Regions from separate parts of the Pedobacter sp. MR2016-19 genome, predicted to be linked through region 2. Evidence: riboswitches for the same ligand, from Rfam matches in the RefSeq annotation. Region 2 holds a riboswitch; the other holds the start of a gene.
The links. A riboswitch is a leader RNA that binds a small molecule or an ion and turns the genes downstream of it on or off. The one in region 2 is predicted to bind cobalamin.
Positions count from the first base shown of each region.

Region 1: another riboswitch for cobalamin. It lies ahead of metE (5-methyltetrahydropteroyltriglutamate--homocysteine S-methyltransferase); the one in region 2 lies ahead of IM793_RS09145 (TonB-dependent siderophore receptor).

Region 1 covers NZ_JADCNK010000001.1:374,936-385,059, reverse strand. Annotated here, with positions in the region: gene IM793_RS01660 (zinc metallopeptidase) at 1-299, shown strand, start outside; gene apaG (Co2+/Mg2+ efflux protein ApaG) at 844-1,230, opposite strand; gene dusB (tRNA dihydrouridine synthase DusB) at 1,266-2,273, opposite strand; gene IM793_RS01645 (CPBP family intramembrane glutamic endopeptidase) at 2,317-3,243, shown strand; gene IM793_RS01640 (putative signal transducing protein) at 3,224-3,430, shown strand; gene IM793_RS01635 (phosphatidate cytidylyltransferase) at 3,478-4,287, shown strand; gene IM793_RS01630 (class I SAM-dependent methyltransferase) at 4,418-5,083, opposite strand; gene IM793_RS01625 (acyl-CoA thioesterase) at 5,145-5,531, opposite strand; gene metE (5-methyltetrahydropteroyltriglutamate--homocysteine S-methyltransferase) at 5,610-7,943, opposite strand; cobalamin riboswitch at 8,135-8,343, opposite strand; gene IM793_RS01615 (M14 metallopeptidase family protein) at 8,598-10,124, shown strand, end outside.
Region 2 covers NZ_JADCNK010000005.1:65,132-75,255, forward strand. Annotated here, with positions in the region: gene IM793_RS09135 (sigma-54 dependent transcriptional regulator) at 1-1,076, opposite strand, end outside; gene IM793_RS09140 (serine hydrolase) at 1,188-2,435, opposite strand; cobalamin riboswitch at 2,521-2,716, shown strand; gene IM793_RS09145 (TonB-dependent siderophore receptor) at 2,812-4,848, shown strand; gene IM793_RS09150 (YncE family protein) at 4,845-5,975, shown strand; gene IM793_RS09155 (YncE family protein) at 5,985-7,100, shown strand; gene IM793_RS09160 (PKD-like domain-containing protein) at 7,135-8,268, shown strand; gene IM793_RS09165 (PKD domain-containing protein) at 8,413-9,345, shown strand; gene IM793_RS09170 (DUF5074 domain-containing protein) at 9,364-10,124, shown strand, end outside.

The DNA of each region.
Region 1 (10,124 bases), on a different contig from region 2:
TAATTGGAGTATTGTTAATAGGTTTTACCGGAAACCCAATTGTTTTGGCCATTGGTGTAGTGGGTTTAACATTGGTAACCATATTTAGTATCATTACCCTACCAGTTGAATTTGATGCCAGTAACCGAGCATTGGCCTGGCTAAAAAATAATAATGGTGTAATGCAAACACAAGAAGAAAATGCGCAGGCTAAAGATGCACTTTGGTGGGCAGCCATGACGTATGTGGTAGCAGCCGTTGGTGCATTAGCCAATTTATTATATTATGCATCGATGCTTTTTGGAAGAAGCAGGGATTAAGAAATATCCAATTATGAAAAATACAAAGCGGCTGGGATAATAATCCTGGCCGTTTTTGGTTTTCCATCACCCTGACCTGTGGCGCAGCGGAAAGCTACATAGTATTTATTCAGGGTCTTTTTAGCATAGATATATATAAAGTATATTAATCAAACATTGGTTATTAAGTTTTATATCCAGTTTTTTTGGAAAGCAGGTTTTGTGGTAATAGGAGTGCTTCGGTCCCGCTCCCGCTTCTGCCGATAGAAAAATATCGGCATCCCGCTTCGATCGGGTTTAGGTGGCACGGGTAAGTTGGTACTATCTGGGGTTGCAGGGTGCAGAGGAAGGATTTATACGTTATGCTGTTAAACCTTTGATATTAGCAGAACCCCTGCAATTTAAACCTGATTGCAATGGAAAGCCCGTAAACGAGGAACGAGTGCGGACTTGGAATGAAAAGCAGGACTGACTTTAAAATGGAATCCTGAAATTGCTTTTCTAAAAAATGAATGTTGGTTTCGCCCTTCGACTACGCTCAGGGTGACAAAAATAAAGAAAAAAATTAATTTAATTTATAAGGGGCAACCAATTGAAATTCGGGAATATCGACATCGAATTGTGAACCGTCGATATCACGTTTCATCAAATATGTACCTTTCATGCTGCCCATATCAGTTTTTAGGTTACAACCTGAAACGTACACATGCGTTTCGCCAGGTTGAATAATAGGCTGCAAACCGACAACACCCTCACCTTCTACTTCCCTACGGCTGGAGTTCGAATCGAAAATTAACCATTGGCGGCGCATTAACTGCACAGCATAATCAGATAGGTTGGAAATTTCTACGCGATAAGCGAACATAAAATGCTCGTTGGCCGGATTTGAATATTCTGGCTGGTAAACTGTTTCAACTGAAACTTTAACCCCGTCTGTAATAGCTGTAACCATGATGATAACGAATGTATGAAAAAAGCTTTCAAAAATCAAGCCATTACCTTTGTAGCATCATAGTTGGCAAATTTTTCTGCCACTTCTTCTAAAATGCTGTAAATGTTGTTGATATCGGGCTCTGCCACCAAACGCATGCGGTAAGGTTTAAAATCTGGCAGACCTTTAAAATAGTTTGCATAATGGCGGCGCATTTCGAAAATCCCGGTTTTTGGGCCTTTCCATTCCAGTGATTTATCCAAATGGGTACGGCAAACTTCAATCCTTTCTTCAATGGTTGGTCCGGCAAGGTGTTCGCCGGTTTTGAAGAAATGTTTTACCTCTCGGAAAATCCAGGGGTAACCAATGGCCGCACGACCGATCATAATGCCATCTACCTCATATTCCATGCGCCAGTTGGCCGCTTTTTCAGGACTATCAATATCACCATTGCCAAAAATCGGGATTTTGATGCGTGGATTACGTTTAATTTCGCGAATCAAACTCCAATCGGCCTCACCTTTATATAATTGTGCCCTTGTTCGGCCATGGATGGTAAGTGCCTGGATACCCACATCCTGAAGTCGCTCGGCAACTTCGTAAACATTTTTGGTATTGTCATCCCAGCCTAAGCGGGTTTTTACGGTAACGGGCAAATGCGAAGCTTTAACTACAGCATCGGTCATTTTTACCATTTTATCAATGTCTTGCAGTAAGCTGGAGCCAGCACCTTTACATACTACATTTTTTACCGGACAGCCATAATTAATATCCACAAGATCTGGACCTGCGGCAGAAGCAATTTCTGAGGCTTCGCGCATGTGATCGATATCTCCACCAAAAATCTGAATGCCGATCGGTCTTTCATATTCGAAAATGTCAAGTTTTTGTCTGCTTTTTGCCGCGTCGCGAATTAAGCCTTCCGAAGAAATAAACTCGGTATACATCATGTCAGCCCCGTTTTTTTTGCATACGTAACGGAACGGTGGATCGCTTACATCCTCCATTGGAGCGAGCAATAAGGGGAACTCACCTAAATCTATATTTCCTATCTTAACAGACATTTTCTATCTTCAACGATTAATAAAACACACAAAGGTACAAATAATGAATTTTGTAACACCCATCCGCAAAGGCAGCCACCCACTTTTACAGATATTTTTACTTTGCGTTTACTGGGCAGCTGGTGCGGTAATATGCACATTATTAGGCTTTATAGCCATTGCAATTGTTTATGGCACCTCTATCTTTGGCGAATTTGGATCAATTATGAGTGGCGATCCTAAATTTATTACAGCCTTAAAAATAATCCAGATTTCTAGTTCTATAGGAATGTTTATTTTACCTCCTATTGTTTTAGCTTATACAGAAGGACAAAAACCAAATACTTTTTATGGGTTTAATAAGCCTAATTTTCTTCCTTTTGTTTTGGTTTTTGCCATTATGGTGGTGAGTATGCCCGTTATGGAATGGGTAGCTGTACTTAATCAAAAAATGGTGTTGCCAGAGTTTTTAAAGGGGGTAGAAAACTGGATGAAGATGAAGGAACGGGAAGCCATGAAAATGACCATTCAACTCATCACGGTGAGGAGCAACTGGGATTTTGTGGTTAACCTGATTATGATTGCGGTATTGCCTGCTATTGGCGAAGAACTCTTTTTCAGGGCAGGGCTACAGGGTTCGTTGAAAAAAATGCTGGGCAATCATCACATCGCCATTTGGAGTACGGCCATTATTTTCAGTGCAATCCATCTCCAGTTTTATGGATTTTTGCCTCGCATGTTGCTGGGTGCAGGTTTTGGCTATCTGTATTATTATAGCGGAAGCATCTGGTATGCCATGCTGGCGCATTTTTTAAACAATGCTTATGCGGTTTGTGCTGCTTTTTATATGCAAAAACATCACATGCCACTCGATAAAGCTGATGAACCGATTGGTTTTCCATGGTATGGCTATTTAATTAGTGCAATAATTACCATAGCTTTGTTTAAATTTTTTAAAGATAACGCAACACGTGAGCGAAAATTGGGTTAAAGTATATACCACCAGCGATGCCTTTGGGGCAGAGGTATTAAAACAGGGGCTAACAGAGGCTGGCATCCCGGCAGTAACAATAAATAAACAGCTCTCGGCTTATAATATTGGCGAAATAAATGTTTTGGTGAATAAGGTAGATTTCGATAAAGCCATAGAATACATCGTTGAAAACGAAATTGAATAACAGGCTAAACATCATCCATTTTACATCTCCCATCTTACATTTTTAACATGAAAACCAGGGCAATAACCGCTTTCTTTTTTACCATCGTAATGCTTGGCTCTATCTTTTTGGGGAGTTATGCGTTTACAGTCTTTTACCTCATTCTAAGTGTTTTATCCTTGTTCGAGTTTTATAAGCTGATCAAAAATTCAGGTATCAGACCACATCGAAATATTGGTCTGGCAGCAGGATCTTTAATCTTTTTAATGGCTGCAGGCTTACATTACTTAGCATATGATGTTAAATACCTGTTGCTTTGTATCCCACTAATTTTCTCGGTTTTTATTACTGAGCTGTACAAGAAAAACAAAATTCCATTCGCCAATATCTCCTACACTTTTGTTGGTTTTGTTTATGTAACCATTCCTTTCTGTTTTTTCCACGCCCTGGGCTTTTTAAAAAACTGGAATGAATATAACTTTCATTTACCACTCGCATTTTTATTGATGCTTTGGGCAAATGATACAGGTGCTTATCTGTTTGGTGTGAAATATGGTAAGCGCAAATTGTTCGAACGTCACTCGCCAAAGAAAAGTTGGGAAGGTTTTTTTGGGGGTATGTTTACCAGTGTTTTGGTTGGTTTTGGTTTATCTTTTCTCTTTACTGAAAGCCCGGCCTGGGTTTGGGCTGGTATGGCTGTATTAATTGCAAGTTTTGGTACACTGGGCGATTTGGTAGAATCGATGCTTAAACGCAGTTTGGATACAAAAGATAGTGGTGGATTGTTACCTGGACATGGCGGCTTATTAGATCGTTTTGATGGATTGTTATTGGCTGCGCCAGTGGTTTATGCCTATTTGTATCTGATCTTGTATTAAAGGTTTATTTATCGTCCTCGTTTGTAACGAGGATGAATGAGATTCACATTTGTAATGTAGTTTTTGTTATTAGCGATACAATCGCTATTCTCGCTAATCCTCGTTATAAACGAGGACTATAATGTGTTTCTTATGCTGTAGCCGTTACAACATAATATTCCCTTTCTACCTGCTCGCCTGTTTTGCTTTGTACCTGTTCGGTTTTTTTAAGGGTATTTTTAATTTTGAAACCCGCACTTTCTAATAATTCTTTTACTTTTTCTACTTCATAAAGCGTAAAGCCATAAGAAGTAAAAGGAAGATTTTGCATAAAGGTTTTATCGGCAAAACATAAGGCAAGGATGCCGTTTGGTTTTAAAGTGCGCTTAATTTCATTAAGGTATTTACTTGGATTGCTCCAGAAATAAATGGTATTAACGGTAAAAATTTTATCGAACTGATTATTTTCAAAAGGTAGCGTAACTCCATCCGTTAACTCAAAATGGACAGTACCTTTATCAACAAAATCCTGATTGATTTTTTCTGCTTCGACAATAATTGTTTCTGAAATATCAGCACCATAGTACCTTAGATTTTCTGCTTTGGATAATAGTTGGGCAATGTGCCCTCCGTTACCATGTCCAATTTCTAAAACAATATCATGGTTTTGAAGATTTAACGCATTAATGGCCGAGCTGGTCATTCCAAGATTACTGGCATGCATCATCTCTCCTGTTTTAATGCCATGTTCACCTTCAGGACAGCTTAATTGTTTCGCAATATTATTTAACTCTTCTTCTGAATGTTGATGCTCCATAATCAAATTTAGAGATTTAAATCTGATGATTTCTATATCACTTTAATGAAGATTTATAATATTACTTGATTACCTGTACCGGTTTTTTGTTTTCATCGATGGCCACAAAAGTAAAATCGCCGTGTACGGCCAATTCCCTTCCTTCGGCATACATCTGTTCGATATAAATCTCTACATTAACTTTTAAACTGGTGTTACCCACATGGCTTACCTTACCAATAAGCTCTATGATGGTGCCTGCAGGAATCGGTTTTTTAAAATCAATCCTGTCGCTACTTACGGTAACCATAATCTGCCGGCTAAAACGGGTTGCGGTGACAAAAGCAACTTCGTCCATTAAATGCATCGCTGTTCCTCCGAAAAGTGTATCATAATGATTTGTTGTATTTGGGAAAACGGCTTTAAAAATACTGGTTTTTGAATTTTCTATTCTTTTTTCTAATGTCATGGGGTAAATATATGATGAGTAAAAAGCTTTGACAACTTTCGTAGTTATTTTAAGTAGAAAGTTGCCAAAGTAAAAGAATTAATTCGCCTGAAGATCTGCTGATAACACTTCTTCAGTTTTACGCATCTCTTTTGCAGCTTCAACCATTTCGATCAATGCTTTTTTGGTTTCGTCCCATCCGCGGGTTTTTAATCCACAATCAGGGTTTACCCAAAGTTGTTCAGAGGGAATAACAGCCTTTGCTTTTTTGAGCAACTGAACCATTTCTTCCCTCTTCGGAACCCTTGGAGAGTGAATATCGTATACACCCGGACCAATTTCGTTTGGATATTTAAAATCGGCAAAAGCATCCAATAACTCCATTTGTGAACGCGAGGTTTCGATCGTGATCACATCGGCATCCATATCGGCAATATTCTGGATGATATCATTAAATTCCGAGTAACACATGTGCGTATGGATTTGCGTATCGTCTTTCACACCACTCGCTGAAATTTTAAAGGCTTTAACGGCCCAGTTGAGGTAAGTTTGCCAATCAGCTTTGCGCAATGGTAAACCTTCTCTAATGGCTGGCTCATCAATTTGAATGATTTTAATGCCTGTATTTTCCAGGTCACAAACCTCATCACGGATAGCCAGGGCAATCTGTGTACAGGTTTCTGATCGTGGTTGATCATTTCGAACAAATGACCATTGTAAAATCGTTACCGGACCAGTCAACATCCCTTTCATGTATTTTGAGGTAAGTGACTGTGCATAGGCGGTCCATTTTACCGTCATCGGTTTCGGACGCGAAACATCACCAAAAATGATCGGGGGTTTTACACAGCGTGAGCCATAACTTTGTACCCAGCCATTTTTAGAGAAAGCGAAACCATCCAGTTGCTCACCGAAGTATTCAACCATATCGTTACGCTCAAATTCACCATGAACCAAAACATCCAGATCGATTTCTTCCTGCCAGGTTACGGCTTTTGCTGTTTCTTTTGCGATGAGATCATCATACTCTTCAGTGGTAAAAGTTCCGTTTTTAAGCTTTGCTCTCCAGCTTCTTACCTCTGCCGTTTGCGGAAAAGATCCGATGGTTGTAGTGGCATAAATAGGCAAATTAAGCTCCTGTTGTTTTATTTTTCTAGTTGAAAATGGGCTTAAACGTTCCGAATCTTGCTCTTTTAAGGCCAAAACACGCGCTTTTACTTCCGGATTGTGGATGATTTTAGAAACTTTACGATTAGCGATCGCTTTTTTGTTTTCCTCAAGTTTTTGCAGGGTAGATGCAGGGCTTTCGTTGGTGATCAGTTTTTTTAAGGTAGCTACTTCTGCAATTTTTTGTTTCGCATAAGCCAGCCACTGTTTAATTTCTGCCGAGAGGTTTTGCTCATTGGTTTCATTGTCCAGATCAACCGGTGAGTGGATTAATGAGCAGGATGGTGCAATCCACACTTTATCTAATCCTCTTTTTTCTACCACCTGATTAATTATGGATACAGATTTTTCGAAATCACTTTTCCAGATGTTCCTTCCGTCTACTAAACCTAGTGAAAGGATCGTGTCGTCTTTTAACGAGGCTAAGACATCTGTCAATTGATCTTCTGCTCGTACCAGATCGACATGTAAAACATTTACCGGTAATGAAGCGGTTAGTGCTAAATTATTGCCTAAGCCTTCGAAATAAGTGGCTAAAACAATTTTTAATCTTGGGAAAGCCTTTCTAAGTTCCTTGTAAGCATATTCATAAGCTTTCTTGTCTTTTTCGGTAAGGTCTAAAGTCAAAAACGGCTCATCAAACTGAACATATTCTACATCCAAAGCATCTAAACGGGATAAAATCTCGATATAAACGGGAAGCAGATTTTTGATCAGGTCTATTTTTTCAAAGCCGGTTTCTTTTTCTTTTCCCAGTAAAAGGTAAGAAACCGGACCGATTAGAACAGGTTTGGTGGTAATACCCAATTGTTTTGCCTCGTAAAACTCATCGATAATTTTGGTTGAGAAAAGTTTAAAAGGCTGGTCTTTGTAAAACTCGGGCACAATGTAATGGTAGTTGGTATCAAACCATTTGGTCATTTCCATTGCTACCACATCCAATCCCTCTTTCTGATAGCCTCTTGCCATAGCAAAATAGAGATCAAGTTCGGAATTTCCTTTTTTCAGGATCACTTCGTTGTACCTTTTCGGTATTGCCCCAAAGGTTAATGAATGATCAAGAACATGATCATAAAAAGAAAAGTCGTTCGATGGAATGATATCGATTCCCGCTTCTTTTTGAAGGTTCCAATTTTCGTGGCGAATGTTTTTTCCCACCTGAAGTACATTTTTGTCCCCAGTTTTATCTGCCCAGTAATTTTCGCAGATTTTCTTTAATTCCCTTTGGCTACCTATTCGCGGATAGCCCAGATTTTGCGTTAGCATCTCTTTTAAAGATTAAGTAAATAAATCGTTTAAAAGCTCAAATCAGTATTTTATACTTTTCTGTTAAAATAAAAAAGGAAAGGTTACAGCACAGCCTGCCGACTCATCAGCAAAAAGCTTAAAGCAAGCATATAAAATTTTAATTTTATTGTGTACAATCAGACCTGACCAATTACTTTATAACGCGAAAGCACCGTCAATTCAATATAGGCAGGTCTCCTGACTTATTCCCGATCTTATCGCCTTCCCATCCCGGTAAAACGGAACAGTGGCATGAATGATAAGACCGTTGTCTTTTTGCTAAAGACAGAATTTACAGTTGCGCGACAGCTCGTGATTTGCACACGATTCCCTATTAATCCCGGTTGTAATTCCGGGAACCTGTATCGGTTGATGAAAAATAAAGTTAAGAACTTACATCAAGGCAAATGTATGGATTAGGATTTAAAGATTAAGGTATTTTTGTAAGCATTGATTTCGCCTCCTTCCAATCGATGGTATTTATTTCTTTAACCACAGATGCACACAGATAAACACGGATTTTTTATAAATATTAAGTCTAAAGCATCTTAAATCACTTGTAACAAATTTACAGCAAGCGGTTTTTGGTGCCGATTCTCTACTATATTTGATTACCTGACTTAAACTCTTATTATGATGAAAAACTACTTTAAAGGGCTTTACATTGCTTTTTTGATGGTAAATAGCTGTGTGGTACTGGCGCAAGAAGTACCCACGCCAAAATCGCATTTTGGTTTTGATATCGGCGAGGATTATCAACTGGCCAATTACACCCAAACAGAAGCCTACTTTAAAAAGCTTGCAACAGCTTCTAACCGTATTAAACTAGTTGATATTGGGAAAACCGAAGAAGGCAGAAGTCAATATATGTTAATTGTTTCTTCTCCAGAAAATCTGAAAAAATTAGACCATTATAAAGAAATTTCGCAGCAACTGGCCCATGCCGAAATTAGCTCAAAGCAAGCCACAGTGTTGGCGCAGGAAGGTAAAGCGGTAGTATGGATAGATGGAGGCCTGCATGCAAATGAAGTGGTTGGCACCCATCAGCTGATCCAAACGCTATATGAATTTGCCTCCAGAACTGATGCAGAAACTTTGCGTATTTTGGATAATGTAATCATTTTGTTTACTCATGCAAACCCTGATGGTCAGGAGCTGGTAAGCAATTGGTACATGAGGGATAAAGATCCGAAGAAAAGGACAACTTCCGGACTTCCTATTTTGTACGAAAAATATGCGGGACATGATAACAACCGAGATTTCTTTATGTTAAACCTTAAAGAAACACAGAATATCGGTCGCCAGCTTTTTGTGGAATGGATCCCGCAGATTATGTATAACCATCATCAGGCTGGTCCGGCAGGAACCGTTGTTGCAGGGCCGCCCTATCGTGATCCGTTTAATTATGTTTTCGACCCAACACTATTAACCAGTTTAGATGCGGTTGGTGCGGCGATGCACAACCGGATGAATGTAGAAAACAAGCCTGGTTATACGCAGCGTGGAGGATCGGTTTATTCTACCTGGTACAATGGCGGTTTAAGAACTACTACCTATTTTCATAACATGATTGGACTCCTGACAGAAATTATCGGAAATCCTACACCTTCTGAAATTCCATTGGTTCCTTCGAGATTACTGCCGAACGGCGATTCGCCAAACCCGATTACCCCAAGGAAATGGTACTTTAAAAACTCGATCGACTATTCGGTATCGTTAAACTATGCTGTTTTAAATTATGCACAACGTTACCGAGACGAATTGTTGTACAACATTTACCAGATGGGCAGAAATTCGATCGAAAGAGGCAAAAAGGATACCTGGTCTTTCTCTCCAAAGAAAATTGAAGCCATTAACAACGCCGCAAAAGTCGAAAAAGGTGCCCCGGTTGCCGGTGGAGATGCTGATTTTGGCCCAAGGCGACAGATAAGTATGAAAGCTTTTGATACGGTGATGAAAGCTCCGGCAAACAGAGATCCGCGCGGATACATTTTAAGTGCCGATCAGCCCGATTTTAACTCTGCCATTAAGTTTTTGAATGCATTGATCAGAACGGGAATTGTGGTGCAAAAAGCAAAGGCTTCATTTACTGTTGCGGGGAAAAACTACCCTGGAGGAAGTTATGTGGTAAAAACCGATCAGGCTTTCCGTCCGCACGTT
Region 2 (10,124 bases):
AACTCACGTACGTTACCTGTCCATGGTAAACCCTGTAAAGCCGCCATGCCACCTTCATTTATCTTCTTAACCGGCATTCCATAATCACTACAAATGCTTTCTAAAAAGTTTTGGGCAATAACAGGGATGTCATCAGTACGCTCTGTTAAATGCGGAACATGGATATTGATTACATTTAAACGGTGATACAAATCCATACGGAAATTACCATCTTCAATTTCTTTTAATAAATCTTTATTGGTTGCTGCTAAAACACGAACGTTTACTTCAATTTCCTTTTCACCACCCACCCGCGAAATTTTATGCTCTTGCAAAGCACGTAGAACTTTTGCCTGGGCAGAGAGGCTCATGTCACCAATCTCATCCAAAAATAAAGTTCCGCTGTTGGCCAGTTCAAATTTACCGATACGTTGTTTAACAGCAGAGGTAAAAGAACCTTTTTCGTGACCAAACAATTCACTTTCAATTAGTTCTGAGGGAATAGCAGCGCAGTTTACTTCAATTAAAGGACTATCTGCCCGGTTTGATTTCTCGTGTAACCAACGCGCTACCAGTTCTTTACCGCTACCATTTGCACCGGTAATTAATACACGGGCCTCGGTAGGAGCAACACGCTCAATGGTTTCCTTAATTTTAGAAATACTTTCAGATTCACCTAAAATCTCGCGGGTTTTACTTGCTTTACGCTTTAAAACCTTGGTTTCAGTAACTAAATTTCCACGGTCTAAACCATTACGTACAGTGATCAGTAAACGGTTTAAATCAGGTGGTTTAGAAATAAAATCGAAAGCTCCTTTTTTGCTGGCTTCGATGGCCGTTTCAACGGTTCCATGTCCAGATATCATAATAAAAGGCAAGTCTGGCTTGATAAGCTGTGCCTGTTCGAGCACTTCCATACCATCCATCTTATTCATCTTGATATCGCAAAGAACCAGATCGAAATTTCCTTTTTTGATCATTTCGAGGCCGTCGATACCGTTATCGATATCTTCAACATCGTAATTTTCATATTCCAGAATTTCGCGTAAGGTACTCCTTATCGCACGCTCATCGTCAATTATTAATAATTTAGCCATTAGAGATGTATTCTTTAATTTTTGAAATGCGAATATATTATTTTTTAATTAATGTATAGTTTTTTATACAATTTATACGCAATAAACTTGATAAGGCTTAAACATTTAATCTCAATAGGAATAATTGAGTTTAAATTTGCTCAGATCTGGTTGGTGCAATTTCTTGCGGTTTAATTCCACTTCATAAATGCTTTTGCCTATATTTTTCATAAAGGGGAAACAGACGGTATCGTATTCATATTTGTTATCGTTAAAAATTCCATCTTCGTTACTTTGAACAACCGCAGTTAGAAAATATTCAATTCTGTTTTTAAAATCAACAAAATAAGAGTTGTCGATAATGTAGCCATAGCTATCGCCATATTTATTAAAAATCCGGATGTTTGGATCTGGTGTTACCTGCGCTCTTCCATAATATAGCATTTTAGCATAAGTAGGCCAGAATTCTTCAGGATTGTATTTAGGATAATCGCTCTCTGTTGGATATTTGCTCATATAGGTGTAGATTAGCTTATAGTCTTCAGGAGTAAGTTTAAATCTATCTTTAGCAGGAAATGCTTCAGGAAAGATCAGTTTCCGCATCAGTTTTTGCTGATCGTTGATGGCAAAGGCATTTTTTCCTGCTAAACTAAATGGTTTATTAACCAGTTTATCGGCACTGTCTAAATAGCCTTTACCCATTACCAGATTGGTCAATTTCAATTCATATTCTTTTGGATCGTACTGTGCAGGTTGATCATACACTAATTTATCGCCATTATAAAACTTAATGGGATTGCTGTGCCTGGCCGATTCTCCTGTATCGCCAATGGCCAATCGGTTTAAAATATGACTATTATTTAACCCGTTAGCTTTTAGTTTTTCATTAATTTCTGCTCTTCCAACAAATTCAAACAAGCGGTTAAAAGCATCATTATCACTGGTGAGCAAAATCTTTTTAATATAATGCGCTATTGATGGAAGTTTATTTTTAGCACTCGTATCTGTTAAAACCTTTGTTTGATCTTTAAATGCACTATCAGTAATCATTGTACTATAAGGCGTCAAGCCGGTACTTTTCAAAAGGTTCACTTTTTCAAGAGCAAAAATGACTGCAGCAAGCTTAACTGTGCTGGCTGGGTAAAAGTAATGGTGAGGATCTAAATTATAACTAAAGGCTTTAAAAGAGGGTTTATTCTTTGCATCGCGGTTAACCTGGGTATAAAGAACCTGAATCTGGTTTTTACCTGGATGATTAAGTACAGCTGAAAAAAGTGCAGGCTTGCTTTCCATTAGCTTTTTTAGAAAAAGAGTATCGGTTTTTTGTGCCATAACAGATAAGCTTATCAATGAAAATGCAATAATTAAAATCCTTTTCATGGGTGGAAATTTGATTCCTAATTTAGCTTTTTCTGTTAGAAAGACTGTCTTCCATTCATGCATTTTACATATTGGTTAATTTTGTTACTTTTGCAGCGCTTTTGGTTTCCGGTTTTACACCCGGAATTAAAAGGGAATACAGTGTAAATCTGTAACTGTCCCGCAGCTGTAAGCTCCTTAACGAATTTCCAATCAATTTGCCACTGTTCCGACACGTCGGAATGGGAAGGCCGGAAAACCGGGAGTAAGTCAGAAGACCTGCCTTAGCATTATATTTCATAGCTTTCGGGGATTGAAGCTAAGGAGTGATGTACTTACGTATTCGTATTTTCATTTCTTTTCTATCTGTTGGCTGTGGGTTAAACTCACAATCAAAATGACACAAAAACATTCTGCCTATGCGGGCAAAATGCAGTTTTTTCTATTTTCTTCCATTTTATGGACAGGATTTTTATTGCCTTTAAATACCTGGGCACAAAATGACAGTACCAAAAAAGCAACTCAGCTGAAAGAGGTTCAGATCAGGGAGTACCGTTTAACTGAGCAAAGCAAATCACCAACACCGCTTCAGATCTTATCGGGCGAAGATCTGAAAAGAATCAATAGTTTATCAGTAGCTGATGCCATCCGTTACTTTTCGGGTGTACAATTGAAAGATTACGGTGGAATAGGTGGTTTAAAAACGGTAAATGTTCGAAGCTTAGGCACCAACCATACAGCAGTTTTTTTAGACGGCATCCAGATTGGCAATGCACAGAACGGGCAAGTAGATTTAGGGAAATTCTCGCTCAGCAATCTCGAAGAAATTGCTTTATACAGCGGGCAAAAACCTGAATTGCTTATTCCAGCTAAGGGTTATGCTTCGGCTAGTAGTATTTATTTAAAAACCAAAGAACCTGATTTCGAAGGAAACCAGCGACAACAAGTTGAGCTGGGTTTAAAAAGCGGATCGTTTGGATTAATCAATCCTTCTTTAATTTATCGCAATAAAATTAACGAGAATTTAATTGCCAGTATCAATACCGAATATATACATGCCGATGGGAAATATAAATTCAGGTATACCAATGGCGTTTTTGATACCACTGCGGTAAGAAATAATGGTGATGTAGAACGTTTCCGTTTACAGGCCGCATTGTTTGGCAAATTTAGAAACGGAAAATGGCATGCCCAAGCTTATTCATTTTTATCAGATAGGGGATTACCAGGAGCTATTGTGGCCAACAGATTCGATTTTACGCAAAGAATCTGGGACCGCGATTTCTTTATCCAGGGGAGCATAGAGAAAAACCTATCCGATAAATTCAGCATAATTGTAAATGGAAAATGCGCTTATGTTTATCAGCGTTATTTAGATCCTGATTATGTAACCACCACTGGCTTTTTAGATAACCGCTTTAAAGAGCAGGAAGCTTACTTATCTGTATCGGGAAAATATAAAATCAGTTCGGTTTGGGAGGTGGCTTATGCATCTGATTATACCTTTCAGACTTTGGATGCCAATATTTATCGTTTTCCTTACCCAAGCAGGAATACTTTTTTAAATGTGTTAAGTTCATCTTTAACACTAGAACAGCTCACTATCCAGGCAAATGTATTGAGCACCACTGTAATTGATCATGTAAAGTTATATTCTTCAGCGGGTAACAAGCAGGTTTTTAGTCCAACGGTAATGCTTTCGTGGAAGTTTTTAAAGGATCGGGACATCAGGGTCAGGGCATTTTATAAAGACATTTTCAGGATGCCTACTTTTAATGATCTGTATTATACTTTTATTGGTAATACGCTTTTAAAGCCTGAATACACTAAACAGTATGATGTTGGTATAACCTATTTCAAAAACTTCAAAAATCAGCAATTAAAGTTTATTGATATCCAGTCTGATGTTTATTTCAACCGGGTAAAAGATAAAATTGTGGCACAACCAGGTGCAAACCTGTACCGCTGGATTATGTACAATATCGGTTTGGTCGATATTCATGGTTTGGAAATCAATGCCAAAACCGCATTTGAGCCTTTTACCAATCTACTGGTTAATGTTGGACTGAATTACACTTATCAAAAAGCAGTCGATGTGACTTCAAAACAGGAGGAAAATTATAAGGATCAGATTCCTTATATCCCCGAAAACAGTGGTTCATTTTTAGCACGCCTGGATTACCAAAACTGGCATGCAAACTATGGCTTTATATACACAGGTTTCCGTTATAACCAAAAGGCAAACAACATTTATAATTACATGGAGCCCTGGTACACCCATGATGCAGCCATTGGTTATGAGTTTAAGCTAAAAAAAGGAAGTATCAATATCAACTGCGAAGTAAATAACCTGCTTAACCAATACTACGACCTAATCCCAAATTTCCCAATGCCGGGTAGAAATTACAGGCTAACGCTAAATTATAAATTATGAGGCCTTTAAAATCTAAGATATATATATTGGTTTTATTGTTGGGTATTTGCGCCTGTAGAAAAGATCCCCAGCCTTTGCCTTCGGAAATTAGCAAGGTAGAACCAGATCCAACTTCTGCCATTAAAGGTTTTTACCTGGTTAACGAAGGTAATATGAACATGAACAAGGCCTCTTTAGATTATATGGACCTGGTAAATGGCATTTATACCCGCAACTTATATAATGAGGTAAACCCAGATGTAACCAAAGGTTTGGGCGATGTGGGAAATGATATTGGACGTTATGGTAGCAAGCTTTATGTAGTGGTTAATGTATCGAATAAAGTTGAGGTGCTGAATGTGAAAACGGGAAAGAAAATCGGACAAATCAATATCACCAATTGCCGTTATATCACTTTCAATAACGGCAAAGCTTATGTAAGTGCTTATTTAGGTAAAGTTGGCGATCCGAAGGCACCGAATGGAATTGTGGCCGAGATAGATACCGCAGCACTCAGCATAAACCGTAATGTTGAAGTTGGCAGACAGCCAGAAGAAATGGCCATTATTGGTAGTAAATTGTATGTAGCCAATTCTGGTGGTTATAGTCCGCCGAATTATGAGCATACCGTATCGGTAATCGATCTACCTAGTCTTAAAGAAATTAAACGCATTGAAGTTGCCATTAACCTGCATCGTATAAAAGCTGATCGTTATGGGGACTTGTATGTGACCTCACGTGGTGATTATTATACCATCCCTTCAAAGCTTTTTGTAATTGATACCCAAACCGACCAAATTAAAAAGGTATTCAATATTGCCGCTGGTAATCTGGTTATCGATGATGATTACGCTTATATCTATAGTACAGAATGGAACTATATAGCGGGTAAAAATAACATTAGCTATAACATGATCAACATAAAGGACGAAACGATAATGGACCGAAAATTCATTACGGATGGTACTGAAAAGAACATTAAAATCCCTTACGGAATTGCGGTTAACCCTACCAGTAAAGATGTATATGTAACCGACGCTAAAGATTATGTTACGCCCGGAAAATTACACTGTTACAGCCCGGAAGGCCGCCTGAAATGGTCGGTTACTACTGGCGATATCCCAGCCCACATTGCATTTATAAATTAAATATATACCATGAGCAAATTTTACAAAAAACACATTTTAATTATCCTCGCCGCAACGGCCGTGTCTATTTCTGCCTGTAAAAAAGATAGAACAGAGATACTGGAAAAAAAACAGATCATTACAGAAACCAAAGGCATTTATATGCTTTGCGAAGGATTGATGGGGAATAATAACAGTGCCATTTCTTATTATGATGTAGCAACCCAAACTGCAGTTGCCGACTATTACAAACAGGTAAATGGCGTATCGCTAGGAGAAACCGCAAACGATTTAGAGCAATATGGCAGCAAAATGTATTGCGTTGTAGCAGGTATTCAGGGTACAAAACAATCGTTTTTGGATATTATTGATATTAAAACCTGTAAATCACTAAAAAGAATTCCATTCAATTCGACCACTGATGGTTATATCCCAAGGTTTGTAGCTTTCTATAAAGATAAAGCTTACGTTTCGAGATATGATGGAAAAGTGAGCCGTATCGATACCGCATCGATGGCTGTTGATGGTGAAATTACCTTATCGGAAGGACTTGAACAACTGGCAGTAGCTAATGGCAAGTTATATGTGTGCAATTCTTCACATCCTTATTATCAGAACGGAGCAAAAAACAAGGTATCAGTAATCGATTTAGCAACCTTTACCAAAACGAAAGATATTGCCGTAAACAATAATCCAGTAAGGATACAAGCGGCCGATAATGGCGATTTGTTCGTGGTATGCTGGAATGACTATATCATTAATAACAATCCATCATTGGATAGGATCAGCAGCGCTACGGATACCAAAATTGCATCTTACAATTATGATCTGGGTGCTATTGCCATCAATGGATCAACAGCTTATCTATCTAAAGATATTTACAACAGTCCTGATATTAAAGCCTTTAATACCACTAGTGGCGCCTTAGGTGCAAGTTTAATTACTGATGGGCAGGTTATTAATACCATTTATGGAATCACCATTAATCCATTCAGCAAAGAGGTTGTGGTTGCCGATGCCAATAACTACAACAACAGCGAGGGTCTTACTTATTGCTTTGGGACGGATGGAAAAGTAAAGTTCAGCTTTAAAACTGCAGGTTTGCCGCAACATGCCGTATTCAATTACAATTATAAATACGAATAATAAAAGCATCCAAAAAATAAATAATCAATAACACATGAAAAAAACTTATCTAATAGTAATGCTCGGTATTGCAACCCTGATCTACAGTTGTAAAAAAGACATTGAAGTTGCACCAGATGTTAACCTCACCATTAAAGGAGAAACAATGACATCAAAAGTAAATACCAAAATCACTTTTGCTGCCGGAACTAACAATGGCATTGAGTTTAATCACCAATGGAAGTTGGATGGTAAAGTGGTAAGTAATGTCTATAATTACGATTTTACGCCAACTAAAGCCGGCACTTATGTTATTGAGTATACCGCAAGTAATAACACTGGATCGTTTGCTCACAAATACACAGTAACTGTTCCGGTTCCGGTGGTAGAAATTACACCGAATAGCACCAAATATATCACTGCTGTTTTCGAATACCTCCCAGCACCTGGCCAGTTTATTAATGAGAATTTGGGTAGCCTGGCTGGCGCACAAAAAATTATTGGTGATGTAAACAAAACCGGTCTCATCAGCTTAGGAGGCTTTGGTGGTTATGTTATTTTTGGCTTCGATCATTCTGTAGTGAATAATGCAGGCGCAGATCTGGCTGTTTACGGTAATCCGATCGGAGGTACAACGCCATGGGCTGAGCCGGGGATTGTAATGGTAAGCCAGGATGTAAACGGTAACGGAAAACCTGATGATGAATGGTATGAACTGGCTGGTAGCGAATACAACAACCCATTAACCATTAAAAATTATGAAATCACTTATACCAATCCAAAAGGTTTTACCAACGTTAACTGGACGGATAACCAGGGCAACAGCGGTACTTATGATGTAAACAACTTCCACAAGCATAATTTCTACCCTGAATTTGCGCCTGATCAGGAAAAACTAACTTTAAAAGGAACCTTATTATCCTCTACATGGGGTAAAAACGGAAGTATTTTCATTAACAGTGCATTTGCGTGGGGTTATACAGACAGCTGGTCTATTGATGATGATTATGCCACTAAAAGATATAACAGCTTTGATTTAGATTGGGCAGTTGATAAAAATGGAAAGAAAATCGCTCTAAATACCATCGATTTCGTGAAAGTATACACCGGACAAAGGGAAAAAGGAAATACACTTTTGGGCGAAATATCAACCGAGGTTAAAGGTGCTATGGATTTAGGTATAAAATAGTATCGATCAAAACAGGATTAATGCAATCTTAATTCAATTCAAGAAAATGGCCAAAGAATCGTAGGACAACAGTTTGAAGGGCAAAGATTAAATTCTTAGCGATATCAACTTCTGTCTTCCGACATCTGCCCCGGACTTTAAAAAATGAAAACAAAATCTATTATCAGCTTAATGCTTTTATCAACTGTACTTTTCTCATGTAAAAAGGAAAGTGCAGTTGAAAAAGATGGAACGGGAGAAAAGCCTGTTGCTAATCAATCTCCTTATTTAAACAAAATATACGAATTCAAACAAGCTCCCGGGCAGTTTACCAACGATCTGGTTAAAACGGACATATTGATCGGTAGCGCTGGCAATGGTCTGGTTTCACTTGGCGCTTATGGTGGTTTTATCGTATTTGGTTTCGATCACAGTGTGACTAATGCAGCCGGTGCCGATCTCGGTATTTATGGCAACCCCCTTATTGGTATGGATATGGAATTCTCGGAGTCCGGCATCGTGTGCGTAATGCAGGATCTAAACAAAAATGGTTTGCCTGATGATATTTGGTATGAACTTGCCGGAAGTGAATACAATGCCTCAACGACCATAAAAAATTATAAAATCACCTATTACAAACCCTCAAAAGTAACGGATGATGTACGCTGGACGGATAATCAGGGTAAAGAAGGCTTTGTGCTGAGAAACCAGTTTCATGCGCAGGATTATTTCCCTTCATGGGCAACTACAAACGAAATTTCTTTCACCGGAACGTTACTTAAAAACACATTGAACCCTGGAGAAATCATCACCAATAAACCTTTCGCATTTGGCTATTCTGATAATGGATCGAGTGAGTACATCGCTTTGCAGGAATCGCTGGGGAGGGGATATAACACCTTCGATATTGATTGGGCAGTAGATGCAGCCGGAAAAAAAGTAAATCTCACTGCTATCGATTTTGTAAAGGTTTACACGGGACAGAATAGCAACGGAAACCCATTCAGTCCGGATAATGATAATGAGCGGTCGCGCTATTTAGGCGAAATCTCAACAGAATTTGGCGGAGCTGTTGATCTTAAACTTTTAAAAAAATAAATAACACAATATATTATAATGAAACAATTGAACTTAAAACAGCTTCTGATAGGGGCATTAGTTTTAACTACCGGCTTATACGCTTGTAAAAAGGACAGTATAGAAAACCTGCAGATAGATCCGGTTGTAGGTAAATACGAAAATGGCTTTTTTGTAATTGGGGAAGGTTCTTATGGCCAAAATTCGGGCGCAGTGAGTTTTTACCGTTATGGTGATGATACCCTTAATATCAGGGCTTATGAAAAAGAAAATCCAGGTAAAATACTATCAAATGCTGCCAAAACCAGTACGTTGCAGTTTGCTTCGGTTATTAACGGAAGTATTTATTTAATGTGCAAGGTAAATGGCCCGATTGTAAAAATAAACGAATACACCTTAAAAGAAGAAGCAAGATATGTACAGGAAGCCAGCAACTGGAGAAGTATTATACAGGTTGATGGAAACAGGGGATTGGTGAGTGCAAACGATGGTGTTTACCAGATTGATCTGAACACATTAGCCGTACAAAATAAACTGACTTCAGTTGGTGCAGTGAATACCGGCGACATGTGGAAAAAAGGCGATTACATTTACCTGTTGCAGAGCAATGGTGCCAAAATTGTATCCGCTAATAATTATTCACTAATTAAAAGTTTCTCCGGTATTAACAGAGGTTTTGCTCAAACACCTAATGGAAAAATTTGGGCATCTACGGGTAGCAGGTTAATTGCCATTGATAATAACTTAGATACAGCAGGTATAGCATTACCTGTGTCAATAGGAACATTTGGATTGGATGC